Regions from separate parts of the Kitasatospora sp. NPDC056783 genome, predicted to be linked through region 3. Evidence: riboswitches for the same ligand, from Rfam matches in the RefSeq annotation. Region 3 holds a riboswitch; each other region holds the start of a gene.

Region 1 (7,682 bases), on a different contig from region 3:
CCCGCATCACGACGATCCCGCGCTTGAGCCGGTCGATCGCCTCGACCTCGACCTGGCGGTCCGCCTCGAACATCTCCTTGACCGTCTGGCCGACCCGGACGTGGAACAGCCGCTGGTAGTTGGGCAGCCCGTCCAGGAACAGGATCCGGTCGGTGAGGGTCTCGGCGTGCTTCATCTCGTCGAAGGACTCGTGCCGGGTGTACTTGGCGAGCTTCGTCCAGCCGAAGTTCTCCTGCATCTTGGCGTGCAGGAAGTACTGGTTGATCGCGGTCAGCTCGGCGGTGAGCTGCTCGTTGAGGAACTCGATGACCTCGGGATCGCCCTGCATGGTGATGCCTCCTGCGTTCGTCCGGCCGTGGGCCGCGGGTCCTGCGCTGAGTCCTGCGTCTGGGCATCCTGGCACCGCTTTGGGCGGAAATTCCAGTAAGTTCACACTCACTAGGACATGTGTCGGAATATCCGATTTGGGTGGGGCGCGAATCCGCGCAAAGGGGCGCACACCGGTGCCCGCCCGCCGTCTGTCACCATGGATCCATGGGTCAGTCGAAAAACGAACCGCTTCCGCCGTCTGACCCGAGGCTCCCCCCGGGCCAGCGCGCGCAGCGCGGCTGGCCCGCCCTGCACTACGGGCCGGTGCCCCGCTTCAAACCACTGACCTGGGACCTCCAGGTGTTCGGCGCCACCGCCTCGGCGGAGAAGCACAGCTGGGACTTCGCGGCCTTCAACGCCCTGCCGCGCACCACCGTCGTCGCGGACCTGCACTGCGTGACCAAGTTCTCGGTGCTCGGCAACGAGTGGACGGGCGTGCCGGGCGCCGCCGTGCTCGACCTGGTGCCCCCGGCGCCCGGCGTCACCCACGTCATGGTCTGGGCCGAGTACGGCTACAGCGCCAACCTGCGGCTCGCCGACTTCGCCGACCCCCACACCCTGCTCGCCACCCACCGCAACGGCGAGGCGATCACCGCCGAGCACGGCTTCCCGGTCCGCCTGGTGGTGCCGCGGCTCTACGCCTGGAAGGGCCCCAAGTGGGTGCGCGCGGTGGAGTACATGCGGGCCGACCGGCGCGGCTTCTGGGAGGAGCGCGGCTACCACAACCTCGCCGACCCCTGGCGCGAACAGCGCTACTCCTACCAGGAGGAGCCCGGCGACGGGCCGCTGCGCTGACGCCCGCCGACTGACAGGGCCTGGAACGCCGGACAGGCCCTAGAACAGCGAGAACTTCACCGTCACCACGCTGCGCTGCGGCCGCCGCTCGCCCGCCGCCGGCGACTGGCCGGACGAGGTGACCGCGCCGAACACGTCCCAGCCGCTGGTCTGCATGGTGAAGCCCGCCGCCTGGAGCGTCTTCTGCGCCTCGTCCTTGCTCATCCCGGTGACGTTCGGGACGGCCACCATGCCCTTGCTGACCACCAGCGAGACCGCGCTGTTCTCCTGCAGCAGCTGCCCGGCCACGGGCGAGCTGCTGATCACCGAGCCCTCGGGCACGGTGTCGTCGTAGGTCTCGGTCACGGTGCCCTTGATCAGCTGGGCGCCGGTCAGCGCCGCGGCGGCATCGGCGGCGCTCCTGCCGGTCAGGTCCGGCACCGCGATCCGCTTGGGGCCCTTGGAGACGGTGACGGTCACGCTGTCGCTCTTGCGGGTGCGCGCGCCCACCCCCGGGTCGGTGGAGATCACCTGCCCGGCCGGGACGGACTCGCTGAACGCCTCGACGAACCTCCCGTGCAGGCCCTCCTTGTCCAGCACCCGCTGCGCCTGCGCCCGGTCGTCGCCGAGCACGCTCGGCACCGAGCCGTACAGCCCCTCGGAGATCCCGTAGGTGACGCCGCCGATCGCCAGCACCAGGGCGGTCGCCGCGGCCGCCCAGATCAGCGGCTTGCGGGGGACGCGGCGCAGCACGCTCGGCCGGCGGCGGCGCACCGGGGCCGGCTCGTCGTACGGGCGCGGCTCGGTGAGCAGCTGGTCCATCAGCTCGGCGGGCATGTCCAGCACGCTGGTGCGCTCCGTCGGCGGGGCGTCGGCGGGCCGCGGCAGCTGCTGGATCACCGAGGTCGGCTCGCTGGTCGGGTAGCGCGGGCTGGGCCGGGTGGAGGCGGGCGGCTCGGCGTCCAGCTCGGCCGGGGTGAGGGCGCGGCGGACCCGCTGGAGGGCGGCGAGCAGCTCGACCGCGTCGTACGGGCGGGCGTCGGCGGACCGGGCGCAGGCGCCGGCCACGATCGCGTCCAGGGCCGGGCCGACGGCGGGGGCGATCAGCGAGGGCGCCGGGACGTCCTCGTGCAGGTGCTTGTACATGACCTGGACGGGGTTGTCTCCGGTGTGCGGGCGGTGGCCGGTGAGCATCTCGTACAGCAGGATGCCGGACGCGTAGACGTCCACCCGCTGGTCGGTGGGGGCGTCCGGGAGGATCTGCTCGGGGGCCAGGTAGGAGACGGTGCCCATGACCGTGCCGCCGGTGGCGGTGGTGGTCGAGGTGGGGGCTCCGTCGGCGGTGCCGAGCACCCGGACCAGGCCGAAGTCGGCGACCTTGACCAGGCCGCTCTCGGTGATCAGCACGTTCTCCGGCTTGACGTCGCGGTGCACCAGCCCGGCCCGGTGGGCGGCGCCGAGCGCGGCGAGCACCGGCTCCAGGACGTCCAGCGCGGCCCGGACGGACAGCGCGCCGCGGTCGCGCAGCAGGTCGCGCAGGGTGCGGCCGGGCACGTACTCCATGGCGAGGAAGACGTGGCCCCCGTCCGCGCCCTGGTCGAAGACGTTGACCACGTTGGGGTGGGTGAGCTTGGCGACGGCCTTGGCCTCGCGGATGAAACGGGAGGTGAAGCCCTCGTCGCCGGCCAGCGAGGGGTGCATCACCTTGAGCGCGACCACCCGGTCCAGGCGGGTGTCGGTGCCCTTGTAGACGGTGGACATCCCGCCGGTGGCGATGCGCTGCTCGACCCGGTACCGGTTGTCGAGCAGGGCGCCGATCAGGGGGTCGTGCAATGCCATGTCCACCCGGTGAGTCTAGGACAGGGCCCGGTGGTGACGTGGCGGGCCGGGCCCGGAGGGCACCGCCCCCGGGCCCGGCCGCGCCCGGCCCGTGACACGCCGGGGTCCAGGTCGGGGCCTCAGAACGCCGGGTGCTCCCGGGTGTCCAGGTCGGCGCGGCCGGCCATCGCGGAGGACGCCTCGGCGTGGAAGCGGCGCGGGATGCGGCCGGCCCGGTGGGCGAGCCGGCCCGCCTCGGCGGCGTGCCGCATCGCCTCGGCCATCAGCACCGGGTCCTGAGCGCGGGTCACCGCGGAGGCCAGCATCACCGCGGAGCAGCCCAGCTCCATCGCCAGCGCGACGTCGGAGGCGGTGCCGGCACCCGCGTCCAGCACCACCGGGACGCCCGCGCCCTCCACGATCAGCTGGAAGTTGTGCGGGTTGCGGATGCCCAGGCCCGAACCGATCGGCGAGCCCAGCGGCATGATGGCCGCACAGCCGACGTCCTCCAGCTTGCGCGCCAGCACCGGGTCGTCGTTGGTGTACGGCAGCACGGTGAAGCCGTCGTCGACCAGGGTCTCGGCGGCGTCCAGCAGCTCGATCGGGTCCGGCAGCAGGGTGCGCTCGTCGGCGATCACCTCCAGCTTCACCCAGTCGGTGCCGAGCGCCTCGCGGGCCAGCCGGGCGGTCAGCACGGCCTCGCCGGCGGTGAAGCAGCCGGCCGTGTTGGGCAGCACGCGGATGCCGTTGCGGGTCAGCACGTCCAGCACGGAGCCCTGGGTGGAGGCGTCGACCCGGCGCATCGCGACGGTGGTCAGCTCGGTGCCGGAGGCGAGCAGCGCGCGCTCCAGGACCTCCAGGCTGGGGGCGCCGCCGGTGCCCATGATCAGCCGGGAGGAGAAGGTCGTCCCGGCGATGGTGAGGAGGTCGTCGGCCATGGTTCAGCCTCCCTGGACGGCGGTGAGGATCTCGATCCGGTCGTCGGCGTCCAGCACCGTCGCGGACCACGAACCGCGGGGCACCACGGCCTCGTTGAGGGCTGCGGCGACGCCGGTGGGGGCGGCGCTGACGGTGGCCACCAGCTCGGCGAGGGTGGTCGCGGCGGGCACCCGGCGGGGCTCGCCGTTGACGGTCAGGGCGATCTCGGCCGAGGCGTTCTCGGTCCGGGTGGTCTCGGTCATGCGGCGGCCTTCGTCGTGGAGCGGTCGGGGGAGAAGCGCAGTGGCGTGAACGGCCTCGCGAGCTCGGGGACCTCGCCGGTGGCCAGGTACTCGGAGACCAGGTCCGCGGTCACCGGGGTGAGCAGCACGCCGTTGCGGTAGTGGCCGGTGGCGGCGACCAGCCCGGGCAGCGAGGTCGGGCCCAGCAGCGGGGCGTTGTCCGGGGAGCCGGGGCGCAGTCCGGCCGAGGTCTCCAGCAGCGGAATCTCGGTGATCCCCGGGACCAACTCGTGGGCGTCACGCAGGAGTTCGTACACCCCGCCGGCGGTGACGGTGGTGTCGTAGCCCTGCTCCTCAGTGGTCGCGCCGACCACCAGCTCGCCGTTCTCGCGCGGCACCAGGTAGAGGTGCTGGCCGCGGACCACGGCACGGACGTTGCGGGAGAGGAACGGCCGGTAGGCCTTGGGGACGCGCAGCCGCAGCACCTGCCCCTTCACCGGGCGGATCGCGGGCAGCACCCCCTCGGGCAGGCCGGGCAGCCGGTGGCTGTACGGGCCGGCCGCGAGCACGACCCGGTCGGCGGTGACGGTCTCCGAGGTGCTCAGCCGGGCGCCGGCCGCCCGGCCGTCCTCGACCAGCAGTTCGACGGCCTCGGCACGGTGGACGGCGACGTGCGCGCGCTCGCAGGCGGCGAGCAGGGCCGTGAGCAGCCGGCGGCCGTCCACCTGGTGGTCGTTCGAGACGTGCAGGCCGCCGCGCACGCCGGGGGCGAGCATCGGCTCCAGCTTGCGGGACTCCCGGCCGGTCAGCCAGGTCGAGTCCAGGCCGAGCCGCTGGTGGAAGGCGTGCAGTTCGCGCAGTTCCTCGCGGTCGTCGGAGTCCAGCGCGACGGCGAGGGTGCCGCACCGGCGGTAGCCGGTGTCCGCGCCGCCGCTCGCCTCGGTGAGTTCGGCGGCGAAGGCCGCGTACCGCTCGTTCGAGGCCATCCCGAGGCGCAGCAGCGGCTCCTCGCCGTACTGCAGCTCGGTGACCGGGGCGAGCATTCCGGCCGCGACCCGGGCGGCGCCGCCGCCGGGGGTGGGGTCGACCACGGCCACGTGCCGCAGTCCGAGCTGGGCGGCGCGCCAGGCGACGGCGAGGCCGATGATGCCCCCGCCGATCACCAGCACGTCGGCATGGGTGCCTGAGGCCATGCGTGACAAGGCTGCTCTTCTCCCTTCGCCGGTATGACCCGGATCAGGTTCGGACGGTCGCGGGCCGTGCCAGCCCGCCTCTCAGCCCGGTACGCCGGGCTCCCGTGTGGTCATCCCACCTTAACGCCGGGGGGCGGCGCGGCCGAAGGCCCGTACGAAGGGTGGACGGGGGCGGCGGCCCGCGCCCCGCTGCCCGCGTCCCGCCCCGGGCGGCGAACCGGTCCGATCGACGGGTCCTCCGCCCGCCCTCGGCCGCGGGCCCGCCCCCTCACCACCCGGCCCGGACGTAGGCCCGAAGTAGGGGTGGGCAGGGGGCGCCGGGCCCTGGGGCGGCCGGGGGCCGCTGAGTACAGTGACGGGCGTGGCAGAGCTGAGCGGGACGGATCGGGTGGTCGTTGTCGGAGCCGGGCTGGCCGGGGCGCAGTGCGCCCTCAAGCTGCGGCAGGGCGGCTGGGAGGGGCGGATCACGCTGGTCGGGGAGGAACCGCGCGCGCCGTACGACCGGCCGCCGCTCTCCAAGGACGTCCTGCTCGGCAAGGTGGACTCCACCACCCTGGGCATCGACTACCGGGAGCTCGGCATCGAGCTGCTCACCGGCCGCCGCGCCACCGGCCTCACCCCCGGCGTGCTGCACACCGACGGCGGCGACCTCCCGTACGGCTCGCTGGTGATCGCCACCGGCGCCGTCCCGCGCGCCCTGCCCGGCGCCGAGCGCGCGCACCTGCTGCACACCCTGGACGACGCCCTGGCACTGCGCGAGCTGCTGCGCCCCGGGCTGCGGCTGGTGCTGGTCGGCGCGGGCTGGATCGGCGCCGAGGTGGCCACCGCGGCCCGCGGGGCGGGCTGCGAGGTGACGGTGGTCGAGGCCGGCCCGGCGCCGCTGCCCGGCGCGCTGCCGACCGGGCTCGGTTCGGCGATGGCCGCCTGGTACGCCGAGGCCGGGATCGACCTGCGCTGCGGCGTCGGCGTGGCCGCCGTCGAGCCCGGCGCGGTGCTGCTGGCGGACGGCTCGCACCTGCCCGCCGACGAGGTGGTGGTCGGCATCGGCGCCCGGCCCGCGACGGGCTGGCTGGCCGGCACCGGGGTCGAGCTGGACGCGACCGGCGCGGTGCTCGTGGACGGGCGGCTGCGCACCTCAGTGCCCGGCGTCTTCGCGGCCGGCGACTGCGTCAGCTACCCCTCGGCCAGGGCCGGCGCCCGACTGGCCGTCCAGCACTGGGACCACGCCCTGAAGTCCGGGGAGGCGGTGGCCGCCGCCGTCCTGGGCGCGGACGCGCCGGCCTACGACCCGGTGCCGTACTTCTGGTCGGAGCAGTTCGGTCGGATGGTCCAGTACGCCGGCCGGCACACCGAGGGCGACGAACTGCTGTGGCGCGGCGGCCCCGAGGACGCCGCCTGGTCGGTGCTCTGGCTGCGCGACGGGGTGCCGAGCGCGCTGCTGACCGTGGACCGCCCGCGTGACCTCGCCCAGGGGCGCAAGCTGATCGAGGCCGGCACCGCGCTGGACCGGGCCCGCGCGGCCGACCCCGCGGTACCGCTGAAGGCGGCCGTCGCGGGGTAGTGCCTGGTGCGCGGTGGGTCGTGGAGGTGGCAGTCTGGTGGCGTGAGTGAGATCGAAAGCAAGATTGAAGCCCTGGTCACCGACTGGATGTACCTGCCCGACATCTCGGAGCAGTGGGGGGTCCGGGTCACCGAGGTACGTGACCTGGTCAAGAACGGCGGCCTGATCGCCGTCCGGCGCGGCCCGAACAAGTCGCTCCAGGTCCCGGCCGCGTTCATCGACGGCCCGGGCCTGGTCAAGCACCTGTCCGGCACCCTGACCGTGCTGCGGGACTGCGGCTACAACGACGTGGAGATCCTGGAGTGGCTCTTCACCGAGGACCCGTCGCTGCCCGGCAGCCCGATCCAGGCGCTGCGGGAGAACCGCGGCACCGAGGTCAAGCGCCGCGCCCAGGCGATGCTGATCTGATGGCGGCGGACACGCCGCGCGCCGGGCTCGCCGACGCCCGGCTCTACCTGTGCACCGACGCCCGTCGCGAGCGGGGCGACCTCGCCGAGTTCCTGGACGCGGCGCTGGCCGGCGGGGTGGACATCGTCCAGCTGCGCGACAAGGGCCTGGAGGCCAGGCAGGAGCTGGAGGCCCTGGAGGTCTTCGCCGACGCCTGCCGCCGGCACGGCAAGCTGCTGGCCGTCAACGACCGCGCCGACGTCGCCCACGCGGCCCGGCCGGACGTGCTGCACCTCGGCCAGGACGACCTGCCGGTGCCGGCCGCCCGGGCGATCCTCGGCGAGGACGTGCTGATCGGCCGGTCCTGCCACGCCGAGTCCGAGGTGGACGCGGCGATCGCCGAGCCCGGGGTGGACTACT
Region 2 (7,682 bases), on a different contig from region 3:
GTAGCCGGGGACGACGGAGCGCCGCCCCGAGACGATCGGGGCGGCACTCCCATGACGGTGCGTCAGCCGGTCGGGGACTCGACGTCGAACTCCCCGTCCACGACGGTGGATCCCCCCCCCCCGGGATTCAGCCTACGGGTGGCGCCCCGACAGGCCGGGCGGGGTCACTTCTTCGGCGTCAGGCAGAGCACGAACTTCTCGTTGTCCATCTGCTGGGCGAGCGCGTCGAAGGTGCCGCCACAGGTGTTCACGTCGAAGGTGTCCTGGACGACCTTCGACACCGTGTGGGTGGCCTTGCCACTGTCGCAGCCGACCGTGTCGACCGACGGGTGGTCGTCGCTTCCGGTGACCTTCACGCAGTCGCCGACCTTGGCGCGCACCGGTCCGTCGACCGCGTCGATGACGGCGACCTTGATGATCGCCACGACGACGATCAGCACGAGCGTGCCGAGCACCGAGAGCATCTTCTTGCGCTTGCTCTTCTTGGGCGCCGGCGCCGGCGCCTGCGCGGCCTCGGCGTACGGGAACGGAGTCGCGGCAACCGCCTCGGGGGACGACGGGGCCTGCGGGCTCTGCGGGGTGGTCATTGAATCCTCGGGTACTCGTGACACAGCGGGTAGTGCGCCGCACCCTATCGGCGCCCTTCCTGCGCATTTCCGACAACCACGGCGATATCGACCCGGGCGTGATTCAAGCGAAATGCAAAAATTGGACAATGAGTTGACGCAGCGACACCCCGACACCCGATTCTCCGGCGATTCGTCACCGGTTTCGGCCCCCCGCACCGCGGCCGAAGACGAAACGCCGCCCCGGGGTGACCGGGGCGGCGCCACGAGGGCGGCGGGTCAGTCGGCCAGGGGGAGGTAGACGCGGTTCCCCTGGGCGGCGAACTCGGCGGACTTCTCGGCCATGCCGGCCAGGGCCTCCGCGTCGAAGTCGGTGTCCACGGCGGTGGAGCCGTCGCCGTGCTCGTCCCGGATCTTCTGGGAGATCTTCATCGAGCAGAACTTCGGGCCGCACATCGAACAGAAGTGGGCGGTCTTGGCGGGCTCGGCGGGAAGGGTCTCGTCGTGGAAGTCGCGGGCGGTCTCCGGGTCGAGGGCCAGGTTGAACTGGTCCTCCCAGCGGAACTCGAAGCGGGCGTCGGAGAGGGCGTCGTCCCAGGCCTGGGCGCCGGGGTGGCCCTTGGCCAGGTCGGCGGCGTGGGCGGCGATCTTGTAGGTGATCACGCCGGTCTTGACGTCGTCCCGGTTGGGCAGGCCCAGGTGCTCCTTGGGGGTGACGTAGCAGAGCATCGCGGTGCCCCACCAGGCGATCATCGCGGCGCCGATGCCCGAGGTGATGTGGTCGTAGCCGGGGGCGACGTCCGTGGTCAGCGGGCCCAGGGTGTAGAACGGCGCCTCGTCGCAGATCTCCTTCTGGAGATCCATGTTCTCCTTGATCTTGTGCATCGGGACGTGTCCCGGGCCCTCGATCATCACCTGGACATCCCGCTCGCGGGCGATCCGGCCGAGCTCGCCGAGGGTCTTCAGCTCGGCGAACTGCGCCTCGTCGTTGGCGTCCGCGATCGAGCCCGGGCGCAGCCCATCACCGAGCGAGAAGGTGACGTCGTAGGAGGCGAGGATGTCGCAGAGCTCCTCGAAGTTGGTGTAGAGGAAGTTCTCCTGGTGGTGCGCCAGGCACCAGGCCGCCATGATCGAGCCGCCGCGCGAGACGATGCCGGTCTTGCGGCGCGCGGTGAGCGGGACGTAGCGCAGCAGCACGCCGGCGTGGACGGTCATGTAGTCGACGCCCTGCTCGCACTGCTCGACGATGGTGTCCCGGTAGACCTCCCAGCTCAGGTCCTCGGCCCGGCCGTCCACCTTCTCCAGGGCCTGGTAGAGCGGCACGGTGCCGATCGGCACCGGCGAGTTGCGCAGGATCCACTCGCGGGTGGTGTGGATGTTGCGGCCGGTGGAGAGGTCCATGACGGTGTCGGCGCCCCAACGGGTGGCCCAGGTCATCTTCTCCACCTCCTCCTCGATCGAGGAGGTGACCGCCGAGTTGCCGATGTTGGCGTTGATCTTGACCAGGAAGTTGGTGCCGATGATCGCCGGCTCCACCTCCGGGTGGTTCACGTTGACCGGGATCACGGCCCGGCCGCGGGCCACCTCGGCGCGCACGAACTCCGGCGCGAGGCCCTCGCGCAACGCCACGAACTCCATCTCCGGCGTCAACACGCCCCGCTTGGCGTAAGCGAGTTGGGTGACGGCGGCACCACCGCGGCCGCGCAGCGGGCGGCGCGGGCGACCGGGGAAGACGGCGTCCAGGTTGCGCAGGCTGCCGCCGCGCGGCGAGGTGTGCTTGATCCCGTCGTCCTCGGGGCGCGGCTCGCGGCCGTCGTACTCCTCGACGTCGCCGCGCTGGCGGATCCAGGCGTCCCGCAGCGCGGGCAGGCCGCGCCGCACGTCGGGTTCGTAGGACGGGTCGGTGTACGGGCCGGAGGTGTCGTACAGCGGGACGGTGCGGCCGTTGGTGAGCAGCACCTCGCGGTACGGGACCCGCAGGTCCGGGCGCGACCCCTCGCGGTGGGCCTTGCGCCAGGCCGGGGTCGGGTAGCCGGTGCGCTCGCTGCTGGGGGCGCCCTGGGCAGACTGCGGCTGTGCTTCGAACGTGGTCATCGGACCTCTACTCCCTACGCCGGCATTACCCGGTCAGGTTCCTGCGGTCGACGCAGCCTTCGGTCCGTCCGTCGACGTCCCGGTCAGCGTCCTCTCAGCCCGGTGCTCCGAGCTCCCGCGTCGCAGGCGGTGTTGCCTGCACACGACGCCCAACACGGTAGCGAGCGGATCGCCGCAGGTCCAGGGGGCGTCACGGGCGCGGGCCGGGGAAACCCGTGCGGGAAGTGTCCGGCCGCACCCGCATAATGCTCACCGATGCTCCGCAGACACTCCATCAGGGCGCGCACGATCCATCCGGGTCTGGGCCGCCCGGAGAGTCCGCGTTCTTTGACGACTCTTGGGGGGAAACGCACCGTGCGCATCCGTCATGCGGCAGGCCTGAGCGCTGCCGTGATCTCCGCGGTGGTGGGCCTGCCACTGCCCGCGGTGGCGGCCGAACCGGCCGCCGTCGTCCTGTACGTCGGGGGCGGTATCTGCAAGAACGACGGCCCGGGCACCCAGGCCCTGCCGGTCTGCACCGTCCAGGCCGCCGCAGACCGGGCGCTGCCGGGCCAGACGGTGGAGGTCTCGGCGGGGACGTACCCGGAGGCCGTGACCGTCCGGCACTCCGGTGAGCCCGGCAAACCGATCACCTTCCGGAGCACCGGCCACGTCGGCATGAGGTCGACCGTTCCGGGCCGAACGAACACCTTCCCGGTCATCGCCGGGCCGCAGAAGGAGCCGGTGCGGATATCCGGCCAGCACGACATCGTGTTCTCCGGCTTCGAGGTCACCCACTTCGAACTCGACGGCGTCAGCCGGGTCGAGCTCTCCGGCAACTGGATCGAGCAGCGGGACGACAAGATCGCCCGGCCGGCGGTCGCCGTCACCGGCGCCAGTGACCACGTCCGGATCGAGCGCTCGGTCGTCCGCGGCACCACCGGTGGTGTGCAGGTCGGCGCGGGAATCGCCGGGACGGTGATCGCGGGCAACGACTTCGTCTCCAGTTTCAAGGCACCGGCCATCGCGGTGACCGACGCGCCGGGCACGGTCATCACCCACAACACCACGAACGTGGCGCCCGGGGTGGCCATCGACCTGGCCGGCTCCTCCGACCACGCGACGATCACCAGCAACGTCGTCGCCACGAGCGCCGTCCAGGTGTCCGCCGGCTCGACCGACGGCACCGTCCTCGACTACAACACCGTCTGGTCCTTCCTCCCCGAGCGCTACCCCAGCTACAGGTGGGCCGACGCCGCCTACAAGACGGCCACGGAACTGCAGGCCGCGACCGGCCAGGGCCAGCACGACGCGAACGGCTCCGTTCCGTTCGACCTCGGCTTCTCGCCCCTGTCGGTGCCCCAGTCCTCCGTGTTCAGCTGGCAGGGCCGCAACGCGATCGACTCGGCCGGCCCCGAGGTGCCCGGTGTTCCGGACGTGGATCTGCTCGGCCACGGCCCATTCGACCACCCGGACGTCCCCAACACCGGACCGAACGGCGGTTTTCGCGACCGCGGCGCGTACGAGGCCATCGGCGCCCTGAGCGCCAGCCTCACGGTGACCCCGGAGAACGACTTCGACCCGCTCGCCGTCATGGCCCACGCCAACCCGATCAGCCCCTCGCGGATCACCGGTTACTCCTACGACTTCGGCGACGGCACGACCACGCCGCCGTCGAACCGGACCTCCGAGCGCCACGTCTACGCCAAGCCCGGCACCTACACGGTGCGAATGACCTTCTCCGACGAGTTCGGCACCACCCGGGACAACTCGACGAACGTCACCGTCGACTACGCCCCGTCCGGCTACACCGCGATCGCGCCGACCCGCATCCTGGACACCCGCCAGCCCGGCCGCTACCGGCTCGGCCCCGACGAGACGATCGACCTGGACGTCCGCAACCGGGTCTCCGGCTCGGCCGGGAACCTGGTGCCCCTCGGGGCCACGGCCGTGGTGGTCAACCTGACCGCCACCCAGGGCAGCGCGACCAGCCACCTGGACGTGTACCCGTCCGCCGCCGCCCGGCCGAGCACCTCGAACGTGAACTTCGGCCCCGGCCAGGACGTCGCCAACCTGGTGACGGTGCCGGTCGGCCCGAACGGCACCGTGGTGATCCGCAACAACTCCGGCTACGTGCACGTCATCGCCGACGTGCTCGGCTACTTCACGGCCGGCAGCACCGACCGGTTCGCCGCCGTCGCCCCGGCCCGGCTGCTCGACACCCGGTCCGACAACACCCCGCTGACCTCGGGCAACGCCCGTCGGCTGAAGATCGCCGGCACCGGCGGCGTCCCGGCGAACGCGACCTCGGCGGTGCTCAACGTGACGGCCACCGATTCCGCCTCGGCGGGCTTCGTCGCGGTCTACCCGGGCGGGACCCAGCGCCCCGCCGCCGGGTCCAACCTGAACACCGTGCCGGGCCGGAACATCGCCAACCAGGTGGTGGTCCCGCTGGGCGCGGACGGCAGCGTCGAGGTCTTCACCAACGCCTCCCGTTCGCACCTGGTGGTCGACGTCTCCGGCTACTACGGCCCGGACGGCAAGGGCCTGTTCACCCCGGTCACCCCGACCCGCCTGCTGGACTCGCGCAACGGCTCCCCGTTCGCGCCCTTCTCCAGCCGTACGGTCGAGGGCGTGCGGTACGGCTCGACCGCCGCGGTGGTCAACCTGACCGCGACCGGGACCGTCGAGGCCACCCACCTGACCGCCTGGGCCACCGGGACGGCCAAGCCCGGCACCAGCAACCTGAACGCCAGCCCGGGGCTGGACGTCCCCAACCACACCACCATCCCGGTGGACGGCCAGGGCCGGTTCGACATCGCGAACAACGCCGGCACCACCCACGTCATCGCGGACCTCTTCGGCTACTACCGCAACCAGTAGGCGGACGACGCCCCCGAGGAACGCCCGAGGCCCGGCTCCCCGCGAGGGGGCCGGGCCTCTGGACGACGGTACGACGGTACGACGGTGCCGGGGGAGCCGGTCAGCTCTTGGCGGCCTTCTTCACCAGGATCACCACGGCGGCCGCGATGCCGACCACCACCAGCAGCTTGATCACGATCGAGAGCAGGGCACCGACGACGCCGAACACGAAGGCGACGATGTTCCAGGCCAGCACCAGGACCAGCACCGGGATGACGATGTTGCGCACCCAGGAGGGCAGCGACTTCCAGAGCTCAGCCATGTCCGTTCCTCTTCTCCCCTCGGGTCGGCCGCCGTCCGGTGCCGTATCCCGCTTGCTTTCGGTACTTCGATCGTACGGGGACGCGAGTGCCGGAACGAGGCCTGGCGGCCCGGAGAGAACCCCGAGATCACCCCGATCCCGACCCCCCGGGTGACCCCCGAAGAATTTTCGGATCCACCTGCAACCCGAGCCGGTGCCACACGTCCTAGAGATACCGGAGCATCCGGAACTGCCAACGCACCAGCTTCACTTGGGGGGAACCAAGCATGCGTGCCCGTACCACTGCCACCCTGGCGGCCCTGACGATCGTCACCCTGACCGGCTCGGCCCTGGCCGTGTCCCCGGCCCTCGCCGCCCCGGCTGCCGCGACGGCGGCGAGCGTCACGGCCGACGGCCTCACCACCCCGGCCGGCTTCGTCCCGATGTCGCCGACCCGCGTCCTGGACACCCGTACCGACCTCACCCCGTACCACTCGCCGCGCACTCCGCTCGGCCCCGGAGAGCAGTACTCCGCCGTGGTGGTGGGGAACACCTCCGACCTCATTCCCCACGAGGCGACGGCCGTGGTGCTGAACGTGACCGCGACCAACCCGACCGCCACCGGCTTCCTCGCGCTCGGCGCCCCGAACGTCCCCGGTTCGGCCCCGTCGACGTCCAGCCTCAACTTCAAGGCCGGCCAGACGGTGTCCAACCTGGTCACCGTCCCGCTCTCCCAGGACTCCGTCCGGCCCGCGACCACCATCTTCAACAGCGCCGGAACGACCGACGTCGTCCTCGACGTGGTCGGCTACTACCTGCCGGGCGCACCCGCCAAGTACGCCCCGACGGCCCCGGTCCGGGTCGGCGACACCCGCACGGACAACGTCCGGTTCGGCCCCGGCACCGTCCGCTCCTACCGGGTCGCCCAGCCCGACCTCGGCACCGCCGACGCCCGTGCGGTGGTCCTCAACGTCACCGCCGTCAACGGCACCGCGCCCAGCTTCCTGACGGCCTTCCCGAGCGGATCGCCGCGCCCGGCCCAGGGCTCCAACGTCAACTTCCCGGCGGGGCGCACCGTCGGCAACCAGGTGGTGGTGCCGGTCGGACCCGACGGCGAGGTCAGCATCTACAACAACGCCGGCTCGGTGGACGTCGTCGTCGACGTGGTCGGCTCCTACGGCCCCTCGGGCAAGGGGCTGTTCAGCGCGCTCAAGGTGCCGGTCCGGTCCCTCGACACCCGGGTGACGGGCGGCAAGCTCCTGCCGATGCTGGCCAGGGAGGTCGGGGCCGTGCCCGTCGACGGCTCCGTCCCGAACGTCATGGGCGTCGAGGCCAACATCACGGCCACCGACGTCCTCGACTACGGCCACCTCACGGTCTTCCGCGGCCCGGGCTCCGCCCCGAACACCTCGACCGTCAACGTCGAGCCCGGGCAGACCGTCGCCAACTCGGCGACCACCCCGGTCACCGTCGACGGCACGTACTCGGTCTTCAACCACGACCCCGCGCCGCTGAACCTGATCGCCGACGTGACCGGCTACTTCGTCACCGGCTGAGCCGGCACGGCGGACCCGTCCTCCCGGAGCACCCGGGAGGACGGGTCCGGCGGGGATCAGACCGGCCAGCGCTCGCCGCGCCAGGCGGCGTCCCAGAACATCCACTCGTAGCGCGAGGTGGTCACGAAGTGCTCGACCACCTTGCGGCGTTCGGTCGCGGAGAGCTCCTCGCCCAGCCGGTCGGTGAGCGTCAGCACCCGCCGGACGACCGACTGGAAGGCCTCGTCGCCGTAGGTGGCGATCCACTTGGCGTACAGCGGGTCGGGCGAGCCCTGGGCGAGCAGCGCCTCGCCGACCCGGGCGTAGATCCAGTAGCAGGGCAGC
Region 3 (7,682 bases):
GGGCGGAGGTCCAGAAGTCCGTCCACCAGCCGGCCACGTTCGTCGGCGCGACGAACTGGTAGACCGCGAAGCCCAGCAGCCACGGCAGCAGCATCAGCCAGCGGGACGGCGCGTCCGCGGAGAGGTCCCAGCCGTGCCGTCCGGCGCCGAGGAAGTAGTCCACCGCGAGCACCGCCAGCAGCGGCACGAACACCGAGCCGATCAGGCCGAGGAAGCCGTAGTAGGTGTCGGTGAACTCGCCGATCCGCAGCGCCAGCACGGTGGTCAGGACGCCGATCGCGCCGGACAGCACCCGGCGGTCCACCTTCGGCAGCAGGTTCTGCACCGACATCGCGGTCGAGTACACGTTGGCGAAGGACTGGTCCGTCTCGCGCAGCACCAGCACCAGCAGGAACAGCCAGCCGGCCCAGACCCCGAGGAAGGAGTCGAAGATCCGGTTCGGGTCGCCGTCCGACTGCAGCAGCGCCATCAGGCCGAGCACGTAGCACCAGACCTGGGCGAGCGTGTAGCCGGAGAAGCTCCCCCAGAACGCCGAGCGCGGGGTGCGCGAGTGCCGGGTGTAGTCGGCGGCCAGCGGGACGAAGGAGATCGACACCGCGATCATCGCGTCGGTGGCGCCCAGGAAGCCGTGCCAGTTGCCCGCGCCCGGGTCCGGCACGCCCTGGCGGCCCAGCTGGACGGTGAAGTACACCATCGCGACCGCGACGGCCCCGGCCACGAACCGGCGCAGCACCGCGATCGAGCCCAGCGGCCAGATGGTCAGCGCGGTGGTCAGCGCGCCCGCGAGCAGGACGAACAGCCAGCGGTAGCCGCTGGTGTGCGCGACGGTCTGGGCGCCCGCCGAGATGGTCAGCAGCTCGAACACGCCCCAGCCGACGCACTGCACGATGTTCAGCACCGTCGGCAGGTACGACAGCCGGGTGCCGAACAGACCGCGCAGGTTCGCCATCGCGGGGGCGCCGGTGCGGGCGCCGATCACCGCGGCCACGCCGAGCATCGCGGTGCCGACCGCCGTACCGACCACGATCGCGGTCACCGCGGCGGCCAGCGACAGCTCGTTGCCGCGGGCGCCGAGCACGGTGGCGGCGGTGGAGAAGCCGATCAGGCTGACGCCCAGGTTCATCCAGAGCGCGAACTGGTCCCGGAAGCGCAGCGTGCGGGGCGGTTCGGTGTCCAGGACCAGGGGGGCCTCGACGTGCTCGGGGCCTTCCAGGACGGCGGTCGCGGCGGTCCCGGTGGGCGCGGTGCCCGCGGGGGGCGTGGCTCCGGAGAAATCCTTGGACGCGTTCGCGTCCGGAGAAGAGGATGGCGAAGCAGGCGGCATGGCCGATACTCCCTACGCCGGCATTACCCGGACAGGTTCCGGCGGTCAGCGCCCCCTCGACCGCCCGTCACTCCGGTGGCGTACGGTCGACATGCGCACTCTCAGCCTGGTGGGTCCAAGCTCCCGCGTGTCAGTTGTGAGCGACAGGCTAACCGGGACGGGGGCGAACCCCCAAGGCCGAGGGGTGCGCGGTCCGCATCGCGGGACACCCGGCGGGGGAGGGGAGCCTCGGCCGGCGGTACCGAGGTCGGGGCCGGCTAAGGATTCTTATGAGTTCTTCAGAGGGGTCCTTACGGCAATCGAATCGACAGTGCGAAAAACTATGGTCCTTGGTTCTGCCAGCTATGGAGGTCGTCCGTGAGCACCGAGCGCGAGGTTGGGCCCACCGGGCCGCAGGGGGAGCAGCCCGCCGGCCCGGGAGCGGCTGAGGCCGTTTCCGACGGCCCCGCTCAGGGCGGGCACCAGCCGACCATGGCGTTCCGCCGGGTGTCCGAGCCGGAGGCCGGCGACGGCGTTCCGGCGGCGGGTGTCCCGGCCGACGGTTTTCCGGCGGAGGGTGTTCCGGCCGACGGTGTTCCGGCGGAGGGCGGGCACAATCCCACCGTCGCCTTCACCAAGGTGCCCGCACCGCAGCCGCCCGCCGCGCCCGTCGTGGCCCCCGCGCCCGCCGTCCAGGAGCCGGCCGTCGACCCGGCCACCGGCTACATCGACGCGCCGCCGCCGGTCCTGCCGCCCGCCCCGCCCGCCGCCCCGGCCCTGCCGCCGTCCGGCAACCCGTACGCCACCCCGACCCACGGCGTCCCGTCCGCCGCCGCGCACGAGGGGTACGGCGCGCACGAGGGGTACGGCGCCGCTCCGGCCGCGCCCGGCGCCCCCGCCGCGCACGGCCACCACCCGTTCGGGGCCGGTCAGCCGCTCGGCGGCTGGGGCCCCGCCCACGACTCCGCCGGTGGCACGGGTTACCCCGGCGGCCCGGTCGGTTACCCGGCGGAGTACGCCGGCGGCCCCGGTGGCCCGGGCAAGAAGCGCGGCGGCCTGGTCGCCCTGCTCGCGGCCGTCGCGCTGGTCGCCGGTCTGGCCGGTGGCGCGCTCGGCGTGACCGTCGCCAACCGCGCCGACAGCAGCACCTCCGCGAACGACCACCGCAGCACCACCGTCCAGGCCAGCGACACCCAGAAGAGCGAGCCCACCCCCGGCTCGATCGCCGCCATCGCGCAGAAGGCGCTGCCCAGCGTCGTCACCATCAAGGCGCAGGGCAACGGCGAGTCCGGCACCGGCACCGGCTTCGTCTTCGACACCGAGGGCCACATCCTCACCAACAACCACGTGGTCGCGCCGACCCTCAACGGCGGCAAACTGACCGTCAAGTTCGCCGACGGCAGCTCCTACAACGCCTCGGTGCTGGGCCACGCCGAGGGCTACGACGTCGCCGTCGTCAAGATCGACAACCCGCCCAAGAGCAAGCTGGCCCCGCTGCCGCTGGCCGACTCCGACAAGGTCAACGTCGGCGACGCCACCGTCGCGATCGGTGCGCCGTACGGCCTGGAGTCCACCGTCACCAGCGGCATCATCAGCGCCAAGGACCGCCCGGTGGCCTCCGGCGACGAGACCGGCGCGCAGGCCTCGTACATGAACGCCCTCCAGACCGACGCCTCGATCAACCCCGGCAACTCCGGCGGCCCGCTGCTCGACTCCGGCGGTGCGGTGGTCGGCATCAACTCGGCGATCCAGTCCAACGCCTCCGCCAACGGCCGGGCCGGCAGCATCGGCCTGGGCTTCGCCATCCCGATCAACCAGGCCAAGTGGGTCGCGGACACCCTGATCAAGACCGGCAAGCCCGTCTACGCCAAGCTCGACGTGCTCCGCAACGACGACTACAAGGGCGACGGCGCGCAGATCCAGACCAAGGACATCCAGGGCCAGCCGGCCGTCACCCCCGGCGGCGCGGCCGACAAGGCGGGCCTCAAGCCGGGCGACGTCATCACCAAGCTCGGCGGCGTCCCGATCGAGAACGGCCCCGCCCTGGTCAGCCGGATCTGGACGCACAAGCCCGGCGAGACCGTCGACGTCGAGTACACCCGCAACGGCCAGACCCTCAACACCAAGGTCACCCTGGCCGAGCGCGTCGGCGACCAGCCGTGACCCCCCGGGCCCACCGAAACGTGTGCGCCGAACCCCGCCGGACCCGTTAGGCTGACCTCCGCCTGGAGAGCTGCCCGAGCGGCCTAAGGGAACAGTCTTGAAAACTGTCGTGCGGTGACCCCGTACCGTGGGTTCGAATCCCACGCTCTCCGCCGGTAGGAGAACCACCTGCTCAGGGCGGGTGCCGACATCGTTCGGCACCCGCCCTCGGTGTTTCCTGCCGGGCGCGGGAGGCCGGGGTTGACCCTGACACGGTGGCAGGGGGTGGAGTGGTCGCACCATGTTGAACATCGGAGACTTCGCCAAGCACGGCCGGGTGTCGGTACGGATGCTGCGCCACTACGACGCGATCGGGCTGCTGCGGCCCGCCCGGGTGGACCCGGTCAGTGGGTACCGCCTCTACGAGGCCGCCCAACTCGCCCGGCTCAACCGGGTGATCGCGCTCAAGGAGCTCGGCTTCACCCTGCAACAGGTGCGGGCCGTCCTGGACGAGCGGCCGGACACGGCCGAATTGCGCGGGATGCTGCGGCTGCGGCGGGCCCAGCTCGCCGAGGCCATCGCGGCCGACGAGCTGCGGCTGGCCCGGGTGGAGGCGAGGCTCCGGACGATCGAGAGCGAGGGGACCATGTCCGCACACGATGTCGTCGTGAAGTCGGTGCCGTCCGTCCGGGTGGCCCAACTGACGGCGGTGGCCGCGAGTTACGAGCCGGAGGACATCGGGCCGGTGATCGGGCCGCTGTTCGCCGAGCTGTGCCGGCGGCTGGACGAGGCCGGGATCGAGGCGGCCGGGCCGTCCGTCGCCGGCTACCAGGACGCGCCGGAGGGCGACGGCTCGGTGCTGGTCCTGGCCGCCGTCCCGGTCGGCCCGTCGGTGCGGCCGGGCGGGCACGGCTTCGAGGTGCTCGACCTGGCGCCGATCGAGGAGGCGGCGACCATCGTGCACCGCGGCTCGATGGACGGGGTGCTGGGCACCAGCCAGGAACTGGCCCGCTTCATCGAGGAGAACGGCTACCGTTCGGCCGGCTACGCCCGGGAGCTGTACCTGGAGTGCCCGGAGGACCCGGCCGGGTGGGTCACCGAGCTCCAGGAGCCGGTCGCCCGGCGGTAGCGGCTCTTGCCCTCGACCGGGTCGAGGGCCCTAGCGTCGCCCGGCGTGATCACCACCACCGGCGCACCGGCCGGCCCCGCACCGGCCGGCCCCGCACCGGTCGGCCCCGCACCGACCCGCCCCGCACTGCCCCGGCCGTACCTGCTCTGGCTGGCCGGTACCCAGGCCGGGCTGCTCGGCGACGCGGCGCTGTACTTCGCCCTCGGCTGGGCCGCCTCCGCGCACGGCGGCGGCGCGGCCGGGCTGGTCCTGACGGCGATCACGGTGCCGCGCACCGTGCTGGTCTTGCTGGGCGGCGCGGTCGCGGACCGGTTCGGCGCCCGCCGGGTGATGCTCGCCGGGGACGCGGTGATGCTGGCCGCGACAGCCGCTCTGGCGCTGGCGGTGGCCGACCGGGGGACGCCGCTGGGGCTGCTGGTCGCGGCGGCGGCCGTGATCGGGACGGCCGACGCCTTCTACCTCCCGGCGAGTGGTTCGATGCCACGCCGGCTGGTGCCCGCCGACCGGCTGCCCCGGGCGCTCGCCCTGCGGCAGGCCGGCGGGCAGGTCGCCGTCCTGCTCGGGGCGCCGCTGGGCGGCCTGCTGGTCGCGGCCGGCGGGCTGTCCGGGGCGGCGGTGGCGGACGCGGTGAGCTTCGGGGTCGTGTTGCTGGTCCTGCTGCGGGTCCGGCCGGAGGCGGCCGGGCCGCCCGGCCCGCGGACCGGCCCGCCGGCAGGCCTGTTCACCGGCCTGCTGAGCGAGGCGGCGTCCGGTGTCCGGCTCGCCCTGGCGGACCCGCTGCTGCGCGCCGCGCTGCTGCTCACCGGTGCGGCGGCCGGGGCACTGCTGCCGGTGGTGTCCCTGCTCGGCCCGCTGCTCGCCCGGGCACACGGCTGGACGGCGGGCACGGCGGGGCTGGTGAGCGGCGGACAGGCGGCCGGGGTGCTGGCGGTGGCCGGCCTGGTGGCCTGGCGGGGCGCCCTGCCCCGAGCCGGCATGGGGGCGGCGGCCGGGCTCTGCACGGCGTCGGTGGGGACCGCGCTGCTGGCACTGGCCACGGGGCCGGTCGTGGCGGTGGCCGGCGGCACGGTGACGGGCCTCGGCTCCGGACTCTTCGCCTGCCACCTCGGCCCGCTGGTGCTGAACGGCGCGCCACCGACCCATCTGTCCCGGGTCCAGGCACTGCTGACGCTCGTGCAGAGCGTGGCCCTGGTGCTCTCCAACGCCCTGCTGGGCCTGCTCGCGGACGCGGCGGGCGCCGCCCTGCCCACCCTCCTCTGCGCCCTCGCCACCGCCGCCGCCGGCCTGACCGCCCTGGCCGGGCGGGTCCTCCGCCGCGCCTGACCGGGCCGGTGCCCGGTCGTTCCCCGCCCCGCCCGTCCTGCCCGTTCTTCCCCGCCGCGATCCGCCGCCCGTTCTTCCCCGCCACGGCCCACTTGCCCGGGTACCGGGTGGCGGGCAGAGTGCGGAGGTGGAGGCGGCCGGGCGGCGACTGGAGGCGGCGATGAGTGATCTGACGGACCGACTGGCAGAGGGGCTCCCGGACGGGGCGGTCGTGGTGGACCCTGACGTGACCGCCGCGTACCGCCATGACATGGCGGGTTTCTGCGCGGCCGGGCTGCCCGCCGTGGTGGTGTTCCCGGAGACGGTCGAGCAGGTGCAGCACGTGATGCGCACCGCGACCGAGCTGCGTGTCCCGGTGGTGCCGCAGGGGGCTCGGACCGGCCTGTCGGGTGCGGCGAACGCGGTGGACGGCTGCGTCGTGCTGTCGCTGGTGAAGCTGAACCGGATCCTGGAGATCGACCGGGTGAACCGGATCGCGGTCGTCGAGCCCGGCGTGGTGAACGCCGAACTCTCGCGCGCGGTCGAGGAGTTGGGCCTCTCGTACCCGCCGGACCCGTCCAGCTGGGAGTCCTGCACGATCGGCGGCAACATCGGTACCGGCGCGGGCGGGCTCTGCTGTGTGAAGTACGGCGTCACCAGTGAGTACGTGCTCGGTCTGGACGTGGTGCTGGCGGACGGGCGGCTGCTGTCCACCGGCCGCCGTACGGCGAAGGGCGTGGCCGGGTATGACCTGACCAGGCTGTTCGTCGGTTCGGAGGGGACGCTCGGCGTGGTGGTCCGGGCGGTCCTGGCGCTGCGGCCGGCGCCCGCTCCGCAGCTGGCGCTGGCGGCGGAGTTCCCGAGCGCGGACGCGGCCGGGGCGGCGGTCTGCGAGGTGATGGCGAGCGGTCTGACTCCGTCGCTGATGGAGCTGATGGACGCGGTCGCGGTGCGGGCCGTCAACGAGTCGGGGCGGATGGGTCTGCCGGAGTCCACCCAGGCGCTGCTGCTGGTGGCCTTCGACGGGCCGGACCGGGAGGCCGGGCTGGCTCGGGTCGCCGAGCTGTGCCGGGCGGCCGGGGCGACCGAGGTGGTGCCGGCCGAGGACCAGGCGGAGTCCGAGCTGCTGCTGGCCGCCCGGCGGATGGCGCTGCCCGCGCTGGACCGGTTGGGCACCACGATGATCGACGACGTGGCGGTGCCGCGCTCCCGGCTGGCGGAGATGCTGAACGGCGTGGCGGTGATCGCCGAGCGGCACGGGCTGACCATCGGGGTGGTCAGTCACGCCGGGGACGGCAACACCCACCCGATCGTCATCTTCGACGCTTCGGACGAGGAGCAGACGGCCCGTGCCCAGCGTTCCTTCGACGAGATCATGGCGCTCGGCCTGGAGCTGGGCGGCACGATCACCGGTGAGCACGGGGTGGGTCTGCTGAAGCGGGACTGGCTGGCCCGCGAGCTGGGCCCGGTGGCGCTGGACCTGCAACGGCAGGTGAAGGCGGTCTTCGATCCGCTGGGAATCCTGAATCCCGGAAAGATGATCTGATGATCTGCGAATGACTGGAAAGTCGACAAGGAGGGGTGGCCGAACTTTTCCGGGGCGTGTTCACGGTTCGTGCGCGCCGGGGTGGTGCGCCCGGCGGTTCGTGTGACGCGGTCGCGCCGCTCCCCGAGGGGTGGCCATCGGCGGCCGCTCGGCAAACATGCCAGGTCATCTGGGGTGTGCTGGCTCGCTTTCCGCATTCTCCGGCGTTCATGCGCGGCCTGATCGGATATCACGCTAACGGGCGAAATTGGCCGTGTGAG

The links. Region 3 has a riboswitch for thiamine pyrophosphate ahead of ACFRMQ_RS10390 (purine-cytosine permease family protein). Riboswitches for the same ligand answer to the same signal wherever they lie in the genome.
Region 1: linked by a shared signal. The riboswitch ahead of thiO (glycine oxidase ThiO) and the one ahead of ACFRMQ_RS10390 (purine-cytosine permease family protein) in region 3 are both predicted to bind thiamine pyrophosphate.
Region 2: linked by a shared signal. The riboswitch ahead of thiC (phosphomethylpyrimidine synthase ThiC) and the one ahead of ACFRMQ_RS10390 (purine-cytosine permease family protein) in region 3 are both predicted to bind thiamine pyrophosphate.

The regions. Positions count from the first base shown of each region.
Region 1 is NZ_JBHUAF010000259.1:4,240-11,921, forward strand. It holds gene bfr (bacterioferritin) at 1-328, opposite strand, end outside; gene ACFRMQ_RS28695 (molybdopterin-dependent oxidoreductase) at 535-1,164, shown strand; gene pknB (Stk1 family PASTA domain-containing Ser/Thr kinase) at 1,204-2,982, opposite strand; gene ACFRMQ_RS28705 (thiazole synthase) at 3,102-3,899, opposite strand; gene thiS (sulfur carrier protein ThiS) at 3,903-4,142, opposite strand; gene thiO (glycine oxidase ThiO) at 4,139-5,314, opposite strand; TPP riboswitch at 5,318-5,430, opposite strand; gene ACFRMQ_RS28720 (NAD(P)/FAD-dependent oxidoreductase) at 5,667-6,875, shown strand; gene ACFRMQ_RS28725 (Rv2175c family DNA-binding protein) at 6,918-7,283, shown strand; gene thiE (thiamine phosphate synthase) at 7,283-7,682, shown strand, end outside.
Region 2 is NZ_JBHUAF010000004.1:50,965-58,646, reverse strand. It holds gene ACFRMQ_RS01810 (nuclear transport factor 2 family protein) at 1-4, shown strand, start outside; gene ACFRMQ_RS01805 (hypothetical protein) at 165-587, opposite strand; gene thiC (phosphomethylpyrimidine synthase ThiC) at 846-2,660, opposite strand; TPP riboswitch at 2,655-2,789, opposite strand; gene ACFRMQ_RS01795 (PKD domain-containing protein) at 3,015-5,522, shown strand; gene ACFRMQ_RS01790 (DUF5326 family protein) at 5,623-5,823, opposite strand; gene ACFRMQ_RS01785 (hypothetical protein) at 6,090-7,358, shown strand; gene tenA (thiaminase II) at 7,415-7,682, opposite strand, start outside.
Region 3 is NZ_JBHUAF010000047.1:18,648-26,329, forward strand. It holds gene ACFRMQ_RS10390 (purine-cytosine permease family protein) at 1-1,324, opposite strand, end outside; TPP riboswitch at 1,317-1,461, opposite strand; gene ACFRMQ_RS10395 (S1C family serine protease) at 1,796-3,466, shown strand; tRNA gene ACFRMQ_RS10400 (tRNA-Ser) at 3,531-3,618, shown strand; gene ACFRMQ_RS10405 (MerR family transcriptional regulator) at 3,747-4,574, shown strand; gene ACFRMQ_RS10410 (MFS transporter) at 4,620-5,897, shown strand; gene ACFRMQ_RS10415 (FAD-binding oxidoreductase) at 6,058-7,422, shown strand.